Regions from separate parts of the Bradyrhizobium sp. Mp27 genome, predicted to be linked through region 2. Evidence: predicted binding sites of a transcription regulator. Region 2 holds the regulator's gene; the other holds the start of a gene.

What was found. The regulator LexA, encoded in region 2, represses DNA repair genes until DNA is damaged. The targets are predictions, from matches to a motif close to TGTTCNNNNTGTGTTCNG.
Region 1: a site for LexA is predicted at 1,357-1,374, ahead of QJT78_RS19690 (DUF3072 domain-containing protein). Genes of this name have one in related genera too.

What each region holds. Positions count from the first base shown of each region.
Region 1 covers NZ_JASAUS010000036.1:24,697-28,186, forward strand. Annotated here, with positions in the region: gene QJT78_RS19675 (Do family serine endopeptidase) at 1-120, shown strand, start outside; gene QJT78_RS19680 (hypothetical protein) at 392-754, shown strand; gene QJT78_RS19685 (DUF6496 domain-containing protein) at 767-1,054, opposite strand; gene QJT78_RS19690 (DUF3072 domain-containing protein) at 1,126-1,320, opposite strand; gene QJT78_RS19695 (hypothetical protein) at 1,436-1,657, shown strand; gene QJT78_RS19700 (hypothetical protein) at 1,676-1,861, shown strand; gene QJT78_RS19705 (hypothetical protein) at 1,960-2,205, opposite strand; gene QJT78_RS19710 (hypothetical protein) at 2,302-2,559, opposite strand; gene QJT78_RS19715 (hypothetical protein) at 2,616-2,921, shown strand; gene QJT78_RS19720 (HWE histidine kinase domain-containing protein) at 3,010-3,490, opposite strand, start outside.
Region 2 covers NZ_JASAUS010000033.1:56,576-69,609, reverse strand. Annotated here, with positions in the region: partial or broken gene glnA (type I glutamate--ammonia ligase) at 1-1,070, opposite strand, end outside; gene QJT78_RS18870 (hypothetical protein) at 1,197-1,379, opposite strand; gene QJT78_RS18865 (SPW repeat protein) at 1,615-1,977, shown strand; gene QJT78_RS18860 (MFS transporter) at 2,042-3,370, opposite strand; gene QJT78_RS18855 (DUF2171 domain-containing protein) at 3,759-3,992, shown strand; partial or broken gene QJT78_RS18850 (ComEC/Rec2 family competence protein) at 4,088-6,357, shown strand; gene QJT78_RS18845 (GAF domain-containing protein) at 6,367-7,308, opposite strand; gene QJT78_RS18840 (hypothetical protein) at 7,295-7,555, shown strand; gene QJT78_RS18835 (hypothetical protein) at 7,533-7,967, opposite strand; gene QJT78_RS18830 (hypothetical protein) at 8,160-8,375, opposite strand; gene lexA (transcriptional repressor LexA) at 8,583-9,284, opposite strand; gene glp (gephyrin-like molybdotransferase Glp) at 9,461-10,672, opposite strand; gene QJT78_RS18815 (hypothetical protein) at 10,904-11,098, opposite strand; gene QJT78_RS18810 (HAD family phosphatase) at 11,253-11,879, opposite strand; gene QJT78_RS18805 (alpha-hydroxy acid oxidase) at 11,893-13,026, opposite strand.

The DNA.
Region 1 (3,490 bases), on a different contig from region 2:
GCCAATGTCGGTGACGTCCGCTCCGAGCTGGCGCAGGCCAAGTCATCCGGCAAGAACAGCGTGCTGTTGCAGGTGAAGAGCCAGGAAGCGACGCGGTTCGTCGCGGTCCCGCTGGCCTAAGCCTCGCGCTTCCAGCGGCAAACTCAAAAGGCGGCCTGCGGGCCGCCTTTTTCGTGCGCGTCTGGAAGATTCCCACAAGTGCCGATAACATTCTCGTTAACGGCAGCGTTGATGACGGGTTCGTCCGAAAAAGCCGCGTTCGCTCGTCACAGTTCGGAATCACGTGTTGGGCTTTGGCGTCAATGAAGACGCCCGAGCGAATTGCAGGAGTGGAACTTCGAACGCCCGGCCTTCTTGTGGAACCGGTAGTTCGCATTTGATCGGTGCCGACATGGATCGATTGAAGCTCTCGCTGAGGTGTGCGCTGCTCGTGGCGCCGCTTGTCCTGACGACCGGAAGCGCCCTGGGGCGCGACGATGGCCGCTACGCCAACTCGCCGCTGAAACCCTGGTTCGACAGCTTGCGCAGCCATCTCGGGCCCTGCTGCTCGGATGCAGATGGCTTTGCTGTATCCGACCCCGATTGGGAATCGCACGATGGGCACTATCGCGTGCGGCTCGACGGGCAGTGGGTGGACGTGCCTGATGAGGCCGTCATCACCGAGCCAAACCGGGCTGGCCACACCATGGTGTGGCCGGTGAAGACTGCGTTCGGGATTTCGATCCGCTGCTTCATGCCGGGCAGCATGATCTGACGCGGGTCGGCGTTACCGCTTGCTGGATTTGCGCTTCGAGGTCTTCTTCGTCTTCCTGGCCGTCTTCTTGGCTGTCTTCTTCTTGGACGCTTTCCGCTTCGACGCCTTCTTCGGGACCTTCTTGCCCTTCGCGCGCGCTTCCGACAGGCCGATTGCGATCGCCTGCTTGCGACTCTTCACGCGTGCGCCACGACCGCCGGGGCCGCTTTTCGCGGTGCCCTTCTTATAACGGCGCATCTCGCGCTCGACATCACTGCTGGCGCTGCGTGAGTAGCGGCGTTTCTTTGCCTTGCGTGCCATCGACTCTCTCCCTTGGCCGGGGAAAGAACCGCATCACTGACCCAACGTTCCAACTGCGCTGGCCGCGCTCCTCAGAAGGAGTTCGCCAACTCGATCTCGTCTTCCAGCGCCCGAATGCGGCGCGCAGCCTCAGTCGAGGACAGAGCCCGATCGTATTGAGTGGGCTGATAGGCCTCCTCGCTCAGACGCTTCAGCCTCAGCCCCTGCGCTCGCGTCATCTGCTCCGTGAGGAAAACCCTGGCGTCGTATTTACCTTGAACCTGCATCTGGCCTCTCCGTTCTCAAATCGTGACTTGACTATATGTTCTTATTTTGTTCTAACAAGCCATGGACAACAGAATTAATGAAATTCGACGCAAAATCAGTGCCTTGAGGCTCGAAATGGCCGACATCGAGGTGTCTGTGCGCGACCTCGTCGATCGCGACCGTGACTGCACAGAAAAGGCCCTGGCGCAGATGGATCTGCGCCGGAAAATCAACCTGCTGATCGGCGAGTGGAAGGCGGCCGGTGGCGGCGATGTCTTGCCTGACGTCCGCGAGCGGGTCCGCCTTCGTCCTGTAACGACATCCGGTCATCCGCTGCGCGTGATCGCGCGCCGCTGAGAATTTTGGGAGCGTGCGGTGGAGGAAGACCCGGACACGTACCGGATTCTAAAACTGCGCGCCGAAATTCTCGAACTCGGCTCCGCCATCCGGCAATTGCAGCGCGAGGGTCTCGATGATGCTGCAGCGCAGCTCCTGATCGCACGCAAACGTGCACAGCTCGAGCATCTCGTGAAGGCGAATGCTGCGGGACGGCCGCTTTAGCGATGTGACGCTGGAAGGATTCCCAATCCAGCTCCAGGCTCCAGCTCCAAAGCGAAAGGCCCCGCGTCACCGCGAGGCCTTTGATGGTCGGCCGGAGCTCACTTGGTGTTGCTCATGCCACCCTTGTTGTTCGTCATGGTGCCGCCTTGGTCGGAGCCGGGGCCAGAACCACCTTGACCCGAGGGATCAGCGCCCTTGGAGGACTTGGTGTTGGCACCCGTGGTCTGCGACGACGACATCGAGGATCCTTGCTTGGCCTTGTGCGACTTGGCCTGCGCGGCGAACGGAGCGGCGGCGAGGCCGGTTGCCAACATCACGGTGAGAGCGAGCTTGGTGGTTTTCATGCGCGGGAACTCCCTGAGTTAAATTGACGCAGGCAGCCAACCGTCATTTGCCGCAGGAGTTCCGAACGAAAGCGCCCGGTGCGTGTCACGCGCGCTTCAAAATTCCTTGTCCTCGGCGAGGATGAACACGAGGCCCGTGAGCGTCGCGCCGATCGCGAACGTCGTCACCAGCGTGATGATGAAGACCATCGCGGCGGAATGTCCGCCGTGGCTCAGCAGATTTGCGACCGCCGGATTGAACAGGACGAGGGCGAGACCGAAGACAAGGCCGAGGGCTGCGCCCATCATCGCATGCGTCATCAGCTTGATGACGCCGGTCGTAGAGATGAGGCTCGGCGACTTTTTCCCGCGCATGGAACCGCCTCGCGGTGTGGCATAAAACGCGCGCGACGATTGCGGGTTCCATTGTCATGACGATTTTGTCATTCCCCGCTTCATCCGACGTTCATGGCGGTCTTGCGAGGATGAACGCCATCAACACGGGAACATTCGATATGGGTAAGGTCGTCTTTCTCTATCGCTCGCTGGCCTATCGCAACGCGGCCGCGGACATGCTGCGCAAGGCGCGCAAGCTGCCGCGCGGTGCCGAGCGGAGCGCAGCCCGCCGTTACGCGCGGGCGCTGCGCGAGCTTTCGCAAACGGAAGCCTGGCTGGAAGGACGTGTCGCTGACGAACCGCAGGCGATGCAGCGCATGAGGGTCGCCGCGACACGCTAGAGCATGATCGGTTCTGAGTGAATCAGGGCCGAAGCTTCAGATTCTTGTCTTTCCGCGCGAACCGGAGCCCACGTCGCTCGCAAACGCTCTAGCCTGAGGCCCGCTGAAGGGGTTCGGACGGCGCCGCGTCGAACTTGCTCGCGGCCGAGGGCGCTACGGTCTTCCGCGTCAGCGGCACCTCGAGGCGGCACAACAGGCCTTCGGCACGCCAGTTGAACTCCGCCTGTCCACCGAGTTGCGATTCCACGCTGGCAAGCAGGCTCCGCGTGCCGAAGCCACGGGATTTCGGCGTCCTCACCAGCGGACCGCCGGTTTCGTCCCAGGTCAGTGTGAGGTGGTCGTCCTCGACCTGCCAGCCGATCGCGAGCCGCCCCGACCGCGTCGAGAGCGCGCCATATTTCGCCGAGTTGGTGAAGAGCTCGTGCAGCGCCAACGCCAGCGTCTGCGCTGTCGCCGGCGCCAGCTGAACTTCCGGACCAGCCAGCTTGATCTGGCCGCCGAGCGAGTAGGGCGCGAGCTCCTCGTCGATCAGCCTCGAGAGTTCGGCGCCCTGCCAGCTCGACAGCGAC
Region 2 (13,034 bases):
GAAGTGACCCGCGGGGGAATCCGGCAGCAGGCGGAGCGATTGCGCTGGGAGTAGACGAGGTTGATCGGAGCTTCATAGCCCGGCACCAGACGCCGATAGGAATTCGTCGTGGGGGCGCAAAGCCCGCACAACGCCCAGGCGTGGCTCAATAGCCCGCCGATGTAGTAGCGGCCGAGCTGGCTCAACTCTGCGTAGTCACTTTTGTCGTAGAACAGATTGGTCTCACCCTTCCAGAGCGATTGGTGAACGTGCATGCCCGAAGCGTTGTCCTCGAACAGCGGCTTCGGCATGAATGTCGCGGTCTTGCCGTGCTGATGCGCGGTGTTCTTCACCACGTATTTGTAGATCATCAGGTTGTCGGCCATGCGGGTGAGGGTGGTGAAGCGCATGTCGATCTCGTTTTGGCCGCCGGTTGCGACTTCATGATGATGGGCCTCGATCTGGATCCCCAGAGCTTCCATGGTCAGCACCATTTCGGTGCGTAGCGCCTGCATGCTGTCGGTCGGGGGAACGGGAAAGTATCCCTCCTTCGGGCGCGGTTTGTGGCCGAGGTTCGGCCCTTCCTCAGAGCCGGTGTTCCAGCTGCCTTCGCTGGAGTCGACTGCGTGCATGGCGTAGTTGATGCCCTGTGCGTAGCGCACCTCGTCGAAGACGAAGAACTCCGCTTCCGGGCCGAAATAGCTCGTATCGGCGCGCCCGGTGCCCTTGAGGTAGATTTCGGCTTTCTGGGCGATGTAGCGGGCATCCCGGCTATAGGACTGGCCGGTCACGGGGTCGCGGATGTTGCAGATGAGAACCAGCGTTTTGGCCGGACTATAGGGGTCGACGAATGCCGTCGTCGGATCGGCGACGACCAGCATGTCGCTTTCCTGGATCTCCTGGAAGCCTCGGATCGATGAGCCATCGAATCCAATGCCTTCATTGAGTGCATCGGCATTCACCGCGCTCGGCGGGACGGAAAAATGTTGCCACACCCCCGGCAGGTCGGTGAACCGCAAATCGATCATCTGGACTTTCTCGTCCGCGATCACCTTCACGAGGTCTTCGGCTGTCGTACATTTCGCAACCATGGCTTCGCTCCCAGGTCAGCGTCCCGAGATCGCGTAGCCGTTCGGCCGCAACCTGGCGGCTCGCGACGGACTGTGGTCCACCTTCGGCGTTGTCGCCGCAGTCAGGCGAGCTTCGCGCGACGGCAGTCAGCTTTGATGTGGCCCGCGCATCAGCTTCATCGCGTCTTCGATGTGGCGCCAGGTTTTGGCCAATTCGAGCTCGCCGTTCTGCTCGAGGTCGATGGCGTTTTGAGCCGCTTCGGCAATGGCCTTGGGGCCATGGGCTTCCAGCAACTGCCGCGCATAGTCGTGGATTTCCATTTCTCGCATGGCGTCATCTCCCTCTTGTTCTGGGCGCGAACCGGGTGGGCCTAGAACGGCAGACATTGACACCTGTCAAGCGCCGATAGTCTGCATCCTGGTGCGCCGCACTTGCAAGGGCCCTTTCCGGGGCATGGGCGCCCGGATGGGGCGCCGGCTCCTGGTCGCGGCAACACAGCGCAGGCCGGAGGATGGTTCTTCATTGGCGCGCCCCCACATCTATACGAGAAGGGAGGTGAGCATCATGCGCATCCAACATTGGCAAGACGCTGGTAGCCTGTTGGTGGGCGTGTGGCTGGTCCTGTCGTCCTTTGTCCTCGGCTTATCCGGGGCTGCTGTCTGGATCACCATCGCACTCGGGCTCGGCGTCATGCTGTTTGCCGTGGAAGCCTTTGTCATCCCGTCCTACCTGGAAGAGTGGGGCGAAATGCTGCTGGGTTTGGCTCTGGTGCTGGCGCCTTGGTCCATTGGCTATGAGCCCGTATCGGCCACGATCAGCAGCGTAGTGTCGGGCCTATTGGTGATCTTGCTCGCGGTCTGGGAATTGATGACCGATCACGACTTCGGTACCTGGTGGCACGATCACTGGCCTCACCGCGCCGGCTGAGACGAGAGGTTGCCGGCTCCTCTCCGACCGCCATCGGCTGGCGGCCGGAGGAGAGGTGATTACCTTACGACGCTACTCTGGGCTCGATCGGTTGCCAGATGCTGATCTTGCGCGTTTCCGGCATCAGGAAGACAGCGAGCACGAAGCACACCGCGGGGACCACGATCGGGTAGATCAGTGCGTAGCCGATGCTGCCGGTCGCGGCGAATGCCGCCGAGGTGATGAACGGCACCAATCCGCCACCCCAACCGTTGCCGATGTGGTACGGCACGGAGACCGACGTGTACCTGATCCTGGCGGGGAAGAATTCCGCCAGAAACGCGCCGACCGGCCCGTACACCATCCCGACATAGCAAACGAGGATGAAGATGATGAAGATCGCGGTCGGATAGTTGATGTTTCCGGGCTGCGTGACCGATCCCAGCCACAGATACAGCGGATAGTACGTGATCGCGGCGAGCAGCATGCCTCCGAGGATCACCGGCTTGCGGCCGATCTGATCCGACAGCCAGCCAAAGAAGATCAGGCTCGGCGTTGCAATGAGCAGCGCGGCTCCCACGATGTAGGCCGAGGTCAGCGGGTCCACCTTGGAGACCTGCTGCAGAAAGTACAGCGCCCAGAATTGACCACTGTACCAGACCACGCCCTGTCCGATCAGGACCACGACGGCGATCCCGATGTATTTGATGTTCGAACTGAGGAAGGCCTCCTTCCACGGATTCCTCGTCATCTGTCCGCGGGCCTTGATCTCCTGGAAGATCGGCGTCTCCTGGAGCTGGAGGCGGATATAGATCGCGATGGCCACCAGCAGGAAGGACACCAGGAACGGGACGCGCCACGCCCATTCGTCGAAGGCCTGATTGCCGAACCAGGTCCGTGTCAGGATGATCACGGCCAGGGACACCACGATGCCGAGAGTTGGCGAGGTCTGCAGCCAGCCGGTGTAGTAGCCGCGCTTCTCGTCCGGAACATGCTCCGCGACATAGGTGATGGCGCCGCCATATTCGCCGCCCAGACACAGACCCTGGATCATGCGCAAGCCGAATAGAAGGAACGCCGCCGTCAGACCGATGGACTGGTAGGTCGGGATCAACCCGATTGCCCCCGTACCCAGTCCCATTCCGCTCAGCGTGATGAGGAACGTATATTTTCGCCCGACCCGGTCGCCCATCCATCCAAAGAGGAAAGCTCCCAGCGGACGTATCAGGAAGCCTGCAGTGAACAGCGCGATCGTGCTGAGGAGGGCTGCAACCGGGTGGGACTGCTCGAAGAACTTGACCGACAGAACTGCGGCCAGGCTGCCAAAGATATAGAAATCATACCATTCGATGACGTTTCCCACCGATGCAGCAACAATCACGCGGCGAAAATCGCTCGGTACTTGAACTGCCATGTGCTGCTCCTATCAAATTCAAACGCTACTCCTGGCGCCTTTCAGCGCCCATTCGCTCGTGGAGTACGCTTGGTGCGCGAACGCTACAGGCGAGAATTGCGAGTTGCGTCCGCAACGCCTGGTCTCAGGGACGCTTGAGCCACCTGAGAAAGAGCTCCAGCGGTCTCTTCGGTACCGCGAGCTATCACGACCTGCCCGTCTGCCGGGGAGGCGTAGAAGCAATGTAATCCCGCCGGGGCTGGCGTCTTATGAGACTTTCGGCTCAATCGACCTGAACCGAGCGACCCGTCCCGAGATGGAACGGTCGCCCATCGCGCCGGGCGGTTTTGTCACGAACGAACGGAAAGGCCTCTCAGGCGTTGTGTGGGTCCCCAACAAGGATCTCACCATGCAGAACATCGCAGAGCATATGGAAGTCATCGGCGCCGATGGCGTCCACATCGGCACGGTCGACAAGGTCGAGGGCCATCGCATCAAGCTGACCAAGAAGGACAGCGGCGAGGGCAGCCACAAGGGCCACCATCACTTCATCGACAAGGGCCTCGTCGCCGGTGTCGAGGGCAACAAGGTTCGGCTCTCGGCCAAGGCGGACGTCGCCGTGACGATGGAAGAGGAAAAGTAGGGGGACCTTCACTCCGTTCCTGATCCGTACCGCTATTCGCCTGCCTGCACGTTCCGGTAGCCTCTTGGCCTGTCGCGTATCGTAAGGTGCAGGGAATGGCGGAGCCGGGCCGGCCAGTTCGGTCCCAGGGGATCGCGGGGACTTGGATCGCGGGGACTTGGCCCGTCGGCCGAGCTGCCTCCGCGGGCGGCCTCGTGCCGGCAGGGTTCGACCTGTGGACGTCGCTCGCCGAGACCCTGCGCGAATGGGCGCGCGCCGAGGCCGGCGCCGGGCGATTGTTGCCGTGGGTGCCGGTCGCGTTCGGTGGCGGCATCGCGCTCTACTTTGCCGCCGATCATGAACCGGTGCTGTGGGGCGCTGCCGCGACGGCCATCGCACTCATGCTTGGCGCCGTGCTGTTGCGGCGGAGCCGGTTGTTTGCGCCGGCGATCATGATCGCGGCGGTCGCGGCCGGTCTTGCCACGGCGACCTGGAAGACGGCGCGGATCGCGCACACGGTGCTGGCAAAGCCGCTCTATTCCGTCTCGCTGTCGGGCTTCGTCGAGACCCGCGACATCCGTGAGCGCACCGACCGTTTCGTGCTGCGCGTCACCGCGATGGAGGCGCAGCGCAGCGACGTCAAGCTCGAACGCGTGCGCCTCTCCGTGCGCAAGGGGACTTCGCCCGAGGTCGGCAGCTTCGTGCAGTTGAAGGCGCGGCTGTTGCCGCCGTTGTCGCCGGTGCGCCCCGGCAGCTATGATTTTTCGCGCGACATGTTCTTCCAGGGCATCGGCGCCTCCGGCTTCGTGATGGGCACGATTGCGGCGTCGGTGCCGCCGGATGCCGGTGGCTTGCGGCTGCGTTATGCCGCCTTCATGCAGGGTCTGCGCGATGCGATCGACGCGCGCATCCGCGCCACGCTCGAGGGCGACAACCGGGCGATTGCGACCGCGCTGCTCACGGGCCGGCGCGATGCGATTACCACGCCCGTCAACGACGCCATGTTCATCTCGGGGCTCGGACATGTGCTCTCGATTTCCGGCTATCACATGGCGGTCGTCGCCGGCGTGGTCTTCTTCGCGGTGCGCGCGCTGCTGGCGCTGATCCCTGGAATGGCGGCCGGCTTTGCCATCAAGAAATGGTCGGCGGCCGCCGCGCTGGTCGCAGCCGCGTTCTATCTACTGCTGTCGGGTGCGGAGGTCGCCACGCAACGCTCGTTCTTCATGACGGCGGTGGTGTTGATCGCGGTCATGGTCGATCGCCGTGCCATCACCTTCCGCACGCTGGCGGTGGCCGCGCTGATCGTGCTCGCGGTCGCACCGGAAGCACTTGTGCATCCGAGTTTTCAAATGTCCTTCGCCGCGACGCTCGGACTGGTGGCGCTGGTGCAGATCGGCATGCCGAACCTGTTTGCGTCGCCCGATCATTCCGCGACCGCGCGGATTGCAATGTGGGGCGGACGCGAAATCGCGATGCTGTTCCTGGCCTCGCTGATCGCGGGGCTCGCGACCACGCCCTATGCCGCCTTCCACTTCCACCGCGTCACCCCGTTCGGCGTGCTCGCCAACCTCGGGGCGATGCCGGTGGTTTCGGCTCTGGTGATGCCCGCGGGCCTGCTGGGCTTGATTGCAGCGCCGTTCGGACTTGATGGTCCGTTCTGGTGGCTGATGGGGATCGGCATCGACTGGATGGTTGCGGTGTCGCGCTGGGTGGCCGCTTTGCCGGGCGCGGTCGGCCGCATCTCGGCTTTCGGCATCGCACCGCTGATCGCTGCAAGCTTGGGGATCATCGTGATGGGTTTGTTGCGCACGCCGTTGCGCTGGGCCGGCGCGGTGGTGTTGCTGGCCGCGATCCCCTGGGGACTGTGCGCGCGGCAGCCCGATGTGCTGATCGCCGGTGACGGCCAGAGCGTCGCGCCTGCAACTCATCAGGTCGAGCAAGGACAGTTTTCTTCTGAAGGAATGGCTCGCCGCCGACGCCGATCCGCGCGATGCCGGCAGTGCCTCACTGGCCGCCGGCGTGTCGTGCGACGAAGCCGGCTGCGTGACGCCGCTCGCCGACGGGCGCCTGGTCGCGCTGGCCTTGCGCATCGATTCACTGGCTGACGATTGCAGCCGTGCCGCGCTGGTGGTGACGGCGCGGCCGGCGCCGCCGGATTGCGCGGCGATGGTTGTCGACCGTCAGCGTCTCGCAAGGCAGGGCGCGCTGGCGCTGACGCGAAGCGGCGACGGCTTTGCGGTTCAGGCGGCGAAGGCAAGGGGGGCAGACCGTCCGTGGTCCCCGGCCGCCGCCGGCGAGGCGGATTTCGGCGCGAGCCTTGCGCCGCAGGCGGCGGCTCCCCGCAACCGCGACGCCATCGGAAGCCGACCTGCAGGCCGAGGATTGAGCGGACGGGTTACAGATACCAGGCCAGCACGGCGTCGAGCCTGGCGTTGCCGATCACCGGCAGGACGACCATCTGGCTCAGTCCAGAGGCGCTGGCCTGCAAAGCTGCGACCGAGACGTCACGCGCGAGATCGTCGTTGAGCGCGGGCATGCCGGTGGCCCAGGCCCCGCCGATGCTGCCTTCGCCTTTGGCGATGGATTTCGTCGCATAGAGTGCGGAGAGGTCGGTCTGCGCGCTGCAATCGCCGGCGCGGAAGACCAGCGCCGAACGGGCCTCGTCCGGGATCCAGATCTCGAAGCGTCGCGCAATCGGGGTCGCCTGCGCGGAGAGGAATGTCAGCACCCAGGTCTGATCGGTGCCGGTCCGGTAGGGAACGCCGACGCCGAGATTGATTCCGACTTTGGCGGCGTCCTCCCAGCGCAGAAAACTCCTGGCATCGTGTAGGTCCTTGATGATCAGCGGCAGGCCGGCTTTCCAGATGCGGCCGGGCAGGCCGAAGCCACGCGGAAATCTGGTGTGGCGGGAGTTGAATTCGAACATGTCGGCGGTGCCGTAATAGCCGTCGACGAGCCCCATCTCGTGGGAGGTTTCGGCATCGTTGTGCCAGAGCTCGATCGCGCCGACATGGGCCTCGTCGTCGCCGCAGAACAGCACCATGACGGCTTGCAGGAATTCGCCTGAAAACACCGGCACCGCCACGCCGCAGGTCAGCCCGGCGGCGACGGCCTGATCGGTCCGTTTGAAATAGGAATCGGCAAATCTGGTGAGGATCACGGGGTGGCCGCTGGCCCAGGCCTTGCCGGGAAGCCCCTCGTCATATCCGAAGCGCAGATCTTCGCTCACGGCCTTGAACGCGGACAACCCTTCGCCGTAGAGGCCGCCGCCGAATTCCAGCCGCATGCGCGTGCGGTCAGGCACCCAGAGTTCAACGACGCGAATGAAGGTCTTCATCGAACGTGTCCGCCGTCTCAAGCCGCACCAAGCATCGGCCATTTGGCTGCGGAACGGACGTTCAAAATTCAGGCAGGGCAGCGCAAACTTCGTGCGGTGGGAGGCGCAACGGCGTGGTCCGCCCGATGGCGTTTCGCGGGGCACGAACACCACCATCTCGCCGGCCTCGGCCGGCGATGGCGATTTTCAATCCTGGCCCGACCTGCCGGTCGGAAATGGCGATGTCAGCCGATCGGCAGGCGGGTGATGGTCGGCCGGCTGTCGGTGATGATCTGCGGCTTGTGCTCGCGCTCGCCGAGCGGCTGAGTCACCGGTAGTTGCAGCACGGTCGCGCGCTGGCCTTCGACCAGCTGCGTCACCAGCACGGATTTGCCGTCGGGGAATTCGATCGCATCATGATGGCGATCGGGAATGTGCGGATCGATCTTGCCGAACTTGCCGACGCGCGAATTGACGGTGCGCGTCCAGATCCAGCGATTGTCGTAGCGGACGTTGTCGGCGAAGGCGAGCTCCGTTCCCGGGAGCAGGCAGACCGCGACGGTCGGATCGGCTGCGGAGGCAAAGCCGCGCGTCGAGGTGCCGCGGAAGGTTGTCGTGACGATCGTCTCGCCGACTTCGGCGGGACGCGACGCGACGGCATGCAGGCTGTAGTCACACATCGGGTGCTCCTCATGCAGGGATAGCGACCCACGTCTCTTAATCGAGGCGCAGGCCTCTATCAGAGTGGAAATAGGAAAGGTTCTGCCCGGTTGTAGGCAAATCTACGGCTCGCCGCCGCAGGCCGCAATCACATTAACTTTCCCGAAACCGCCAGGAACAAAGGCCGCCCCTTTGCATTCTGCAGGCGCGTGTCAGCGCCCCGCAGGCGCCGACCAGCCGGAATATTGCCAAGCCGGCCGCGACGGTCGGTCGACGGCGTCGCGGGCCTTGCGGACTTGCTCGCTTACGGCGGTGTCCTTGCGGACATGGGGCCGGGATTGCGCGGCCAAGGCTTGCGCGGCCAAGGCTTGCGACGCTGATGCTGCGATCAGCGCCACAGCAACTGTGCTCAGAACGATCCGGCGCATGACTTCTCCTCGAACCTGAAGGCCGCGAAGCAGGGCTGCTTCGTGCGGCGTGCCGAGGATTTACCGCTGGAGGAGGGGCCGGATAATCTGCGCGAAACCAGAAAGACTATCCAGCGGAAGCGGACAATCGTCCGCTCCAATCTCGGATCGGCGATGCCGATCGAAAGCGCGCGGGGCGCGAAATGACGGATACCGGCACGTCCGGTATCAGTACTTCCGGTACAGCCCGATCAGCTTGCCCTGGATCTTCACCCGGTTGGGCGGCAGGATGCGGACCTCATAGGCCGCATTGGCGGGCTCGAGCGCGATCGAGGCGCCGCGGCGGCGGAAGCGCTTCAGGGTTGCTTCCTCGTCGTCGATCAGCGCCACCACGATATCGCCGGTATCGGCGCTCTCGTTGCGCTGGATCAGCGCCATGTCGCCGTCGAGAATGCCGGCCTCGACCATGGAATCGCCGCGCACTTCGAGCGCGTAATGTTCGCCCGAGCCGAGCATGTCAGGCGGTACGCTGATGGTGTGGCTGCGGGTCTGCAAGGCCTCGATCGGCGTACCGGCCGCGATGCGGCCCATCACGGGGACCGCGACGGGGCGCTCGCCCTCGTCCGCCGGCGGGCTCGAAGTCGTGCGGACCTTGCCGAGATTGCCTTCGATGACGCTCGGCGTGAAGCCACGGCGGCTGCCGGCAGCGGCCTGAAGCTCGGGCAGCTTGATCACCTCGATGGCGCGGGCCCGGTTGGGCAGGCGCCGGATGAAGCCGCGCTCCTCGAGCGCAGTGATCAGGCGATGGATGCCCGATTTCGACCGCAGGTCGAGCGCGTCCTTCATCTCATCGAAGGAGGGCGGCACGCCGCTTTCCTTCAGCCGTTCGCTGATGAACCGCAGGAGCTCGTATTGTTTGCGCGTTAACATCTCGACCAAAATCCCCCGGTTGATGTCGTTCGATTCCGAGACGCTGAATTCAGCAGTAAGCCGCTACATTCTCGAAACAAATCATGAACGGACACTATATGTTCGATACATGTTCCGCAACTGCTTAATTTACCGTGAACGCGACAAAGTTCGCGGAACGCACGCGAACGAAGCGCTCAGACGGGCAGCCGCAAGACCTCGCAAGGCGTGCCGGCTTCAGCCTTCGGCGCGAATGGCGCGCGCACGAGAAGTGCCTGTGCCGCAGCGAGATTCGCAAGCAGCGAGGAATCCTGGTGATTGACCGGAAGGGCGAGGAGCGTGCCGTCGTCGCGCAGCTCGAGGCGCGCGCGCAGATAATCCTCGCGCTGGTCGTTGGCGCCGACATCGCGGCCGAGCACCGCGCGTTCGCGGCGGTGATGAATCATCGAACGGCCCGAAAGCGCGCGAATCAACGGCACCATGAACAGGAAGCCGCAAACGTAGGATGACACGGGATTGCCAGGCAGGCCGATCACGCGCATCGCGCCGAGCCGCCCGTTCATCATGGGCTTGCCTGGCCGCATCGCGATCTTCCAGAACGCCATCGAGATACCTTCGTCCCTCAGCGCCTGCTGGACCAGATCGTGGTCGCCGACAGAGGCGCCGCCGGTCGTGATCAGGATGTCGGCGCCACTCTCCCGCGCGCGGCCGATGCCGGCCGTGGTGGCCTCAAGCGTATCGGCGGCAACGCCGAGGTCGATGGTATCGGCGCCCTCGCTGCGGGCGAGCGCGTGCAGGGCGTAGCCGTTGGAATAGACGATCTGGCCGGGACCGGGCGTGGTGCCCGGCATCACCAACTCGTCGCCGGTCGCGAGGATCGCGACCTTCGGGCGTCGCCGGACTGGCAGTTGCGGGTAATTCATGCCGGCGGCGAGCGCGAGGTCGCGCTCGGAGAGCCGGGCTCCCTTGCGCAGCAGCACGTCGCCTTCCGAGAAGTCGACGCCGGCGGGGCGGATGTGCCGCCCCGTTACGGCGGCTTCCTTGATGGTGATGCGCTTGCTGTCCGCGATCGTGTCCTCCTGGATCACGACCGCATCAGCGCCATCGGGAACGACACCGCCGGTGAAGATACGCACGGCCTCGCCGGCGCCGACCGATCCCGCAAACGGGCGGCCCGCCGCGACCTCGCCGATCAGGGTGAGCTGGGAGTTGATCTTCGCCGCATCGACCGCGCGCACCGCATAGCCGTCCATTGCCGACATCGCCTGCGGCGGCTGCGTGCGCCGCGCGGCGACGTCGCGCGCGAGCACGCGGTGGAAGGCTGCGTCGAGCGCGATCATCTCTTCAGGCAGCGGCTCTGCGCCCGCCAGCACCGCGGCGAGCGCGTCGGAAACCGGCATCAGGGCCACGGGTGAAAACTCCTGCTGGGCCCGTTCGGGCAAATCGGCGGCGAGAGTTCTAGCCGAGTGCAGGCGCAGAGGCAAAACAGTGGCCGCGCAGGATGATTTATCCTGCGTCATCCGCTCTGCGATGAAGGGGGCGCATCACGTCCGCCGCGGCATGATCCAGAAGGCGAGACAGACCGGTACGAGGATGGCCATGGCGAGGACGAGAAAGACGAGAGCCACGGCCAGCATCGGTCAACTCCCCGACGGCTTGTACGGACTGACGTCCGGCGCTGCGGGGCCCTGATCCTTGTCAGGCAGCGGGTCGGCCTGGGATTTCAGGTCGGCGGCCTTGCTGATCAGCTTGGCGGAAAGCTCAGAATCCGATGTGGTCCTGGCGAATTTCATCAGCAGAGAGGCCTGCTTGGTGAGGTAGGTTTTGCCCAACACGACGATAAGCCCGATGTAGAATTCCCAACGGACTCATGAGTCCTGAGAGGGGCAATCGTTCCGGGAACTCCGTATAAAAATGCACAAAGGGTTTTGGTTCCTCGTCCCCGGGCAAAATAGTTCCATTCGCGGCCCTCGACTTGCCGGCCAGAGATCAGATTCCGAGCGCCTTGAGGTCGTTCCCGACGTCGCGGGGCGAGGTCACGTGGACCGTGGTCAGGCCGCGCGACCGCGCTCCTTCGATGTTCTCGGCAAGATCGTCGAAGAACACGATACGGTTGGCGGGCACGCCGATCGCGGCCACGACATGGTCGAAGGCCTCCACATCCGGTTTGCGCAGGCCGATGCTGGACGACAGATACAACTCGCGGAAATGGCCGAGCAGGCCGGCATATTCCTTCGAGAAGTGGTCCACATGCGGCCGGTTGGTGTTGGAGAAGGCGTAGAGCGGCAACTGCTTTGCCGCACGCGGCAGGAGCTCCGCGATATCGGGCATCTCGCCGGCGAAGATCGCGTTCCAGCCCTCCAGGAACTGCGCGTCCGAGATGCCGATCCCGAGCGAGACGCGCAGCGAGTCAAAATAGGCCTCGTCGCTGATCTTGCTGACCTCGTGCAGCCGGTAGGTTTCGCTGTCCCGCACATAACGCGCGACGATGGCTTCCGGCTTGCAGCCGGCATGTCCCGCCCGGCAGGCGATCGCCTTGGAGAAATCGATGTCGAGCACGACGCGCCCGAGATCGAACAGGAGCGCGTCCGCGCTGCCGGGAGAGAGCGAGCTCATTGCATCCTTTCACTCAATATCGATAGGGGTCGTGGTCGAACAGCGGGAACGCGCTGAATACGCTCGGCGCATTCGTTGCGGTCGCCTGGTGCAGGCAGGACTTGTTGACCTCGGCGAACGAGGTGGCGCCCAAGAGGCCGAGGCAGCGCAGCACCTCGTCCTCGAGCAGCTCTAGCATTCGCCTCACGCCGGCCTCGCCGGCTGCGGCCAATGCCCAGCATTGCAGCCGGCCGATGCCGACCATGTCAGCGCCCGCCGCGATCGCCTTGACGATGTCGGTGCCGCGGCAGAAGCCGCCGTCGACCATGATCTTGGCGCGTCCCTTAACGGCCTCGACGATCTCGGGCAGCACATGCATGGCGCCGCGGCCGTGATCGAGCTGGCGGCCGCCATGGTTGGAGACGTAGATCCACTCGACGCCGTGATCGACCGCGATCTGGGCGTCCTCGGCGGTGGCGATGCCTTTCAGGATGAGCGGAATCTTGAACTTGTCCTTGATCATCTTCACGGTCCGCCACTCCAGGCCCTTCTGGTAATCGCCGCCGGTGGCGCGCAGGCGGCTCTCGCGAACATAGCGCTTGGCAATGTCACGTTCGCGACGGCTGTAATGGGCGGTGTCAACGGTCAGGCAGAAGGCGGCGTAGGCGTTCTTCTCGCTCCGGCTGACGACATCGGCGACGAAATCGTCGTCGCCGCGCACATAGAGTTGATAGAGCCGCAGCGCGTCAGGGGCGGCCTCGGCGGTCTTCTCCAGGCCGGGCTCGGACACCGAGCTCAGCATGTGCGCCGCGCCGAAGGTGCCGCAGGCGCGGGCGACGCTCGCCGCGCCATCCGGATCGAAGATCTCCAGTGCGCCGACAGGGGCCAGCACCACCGGCAGCCGCATCCTGCGCCCGAACAGCTCGACCGAGCCGTCGACCTCGCGGACGTCGCGCAGCACGCGCGGCCGGAAGGCGATCTCGTCGAGCGCCATGCGGTTGCGGCGCATCGTGGTCTCGGTCTCGGCGGCGCCGACGATATAGTCCCAGGCGTTCTGGTTGAGGTTGGCGCGCGCCTTGCGGATGAATTCGTGCAGGTTCTGGAATGGCTCGGCGCTGGCGCCGAGTTCGACGTTCCTTTCCGGCCGGATGCGGGGCGCGTCGTTCATTGTTGTCC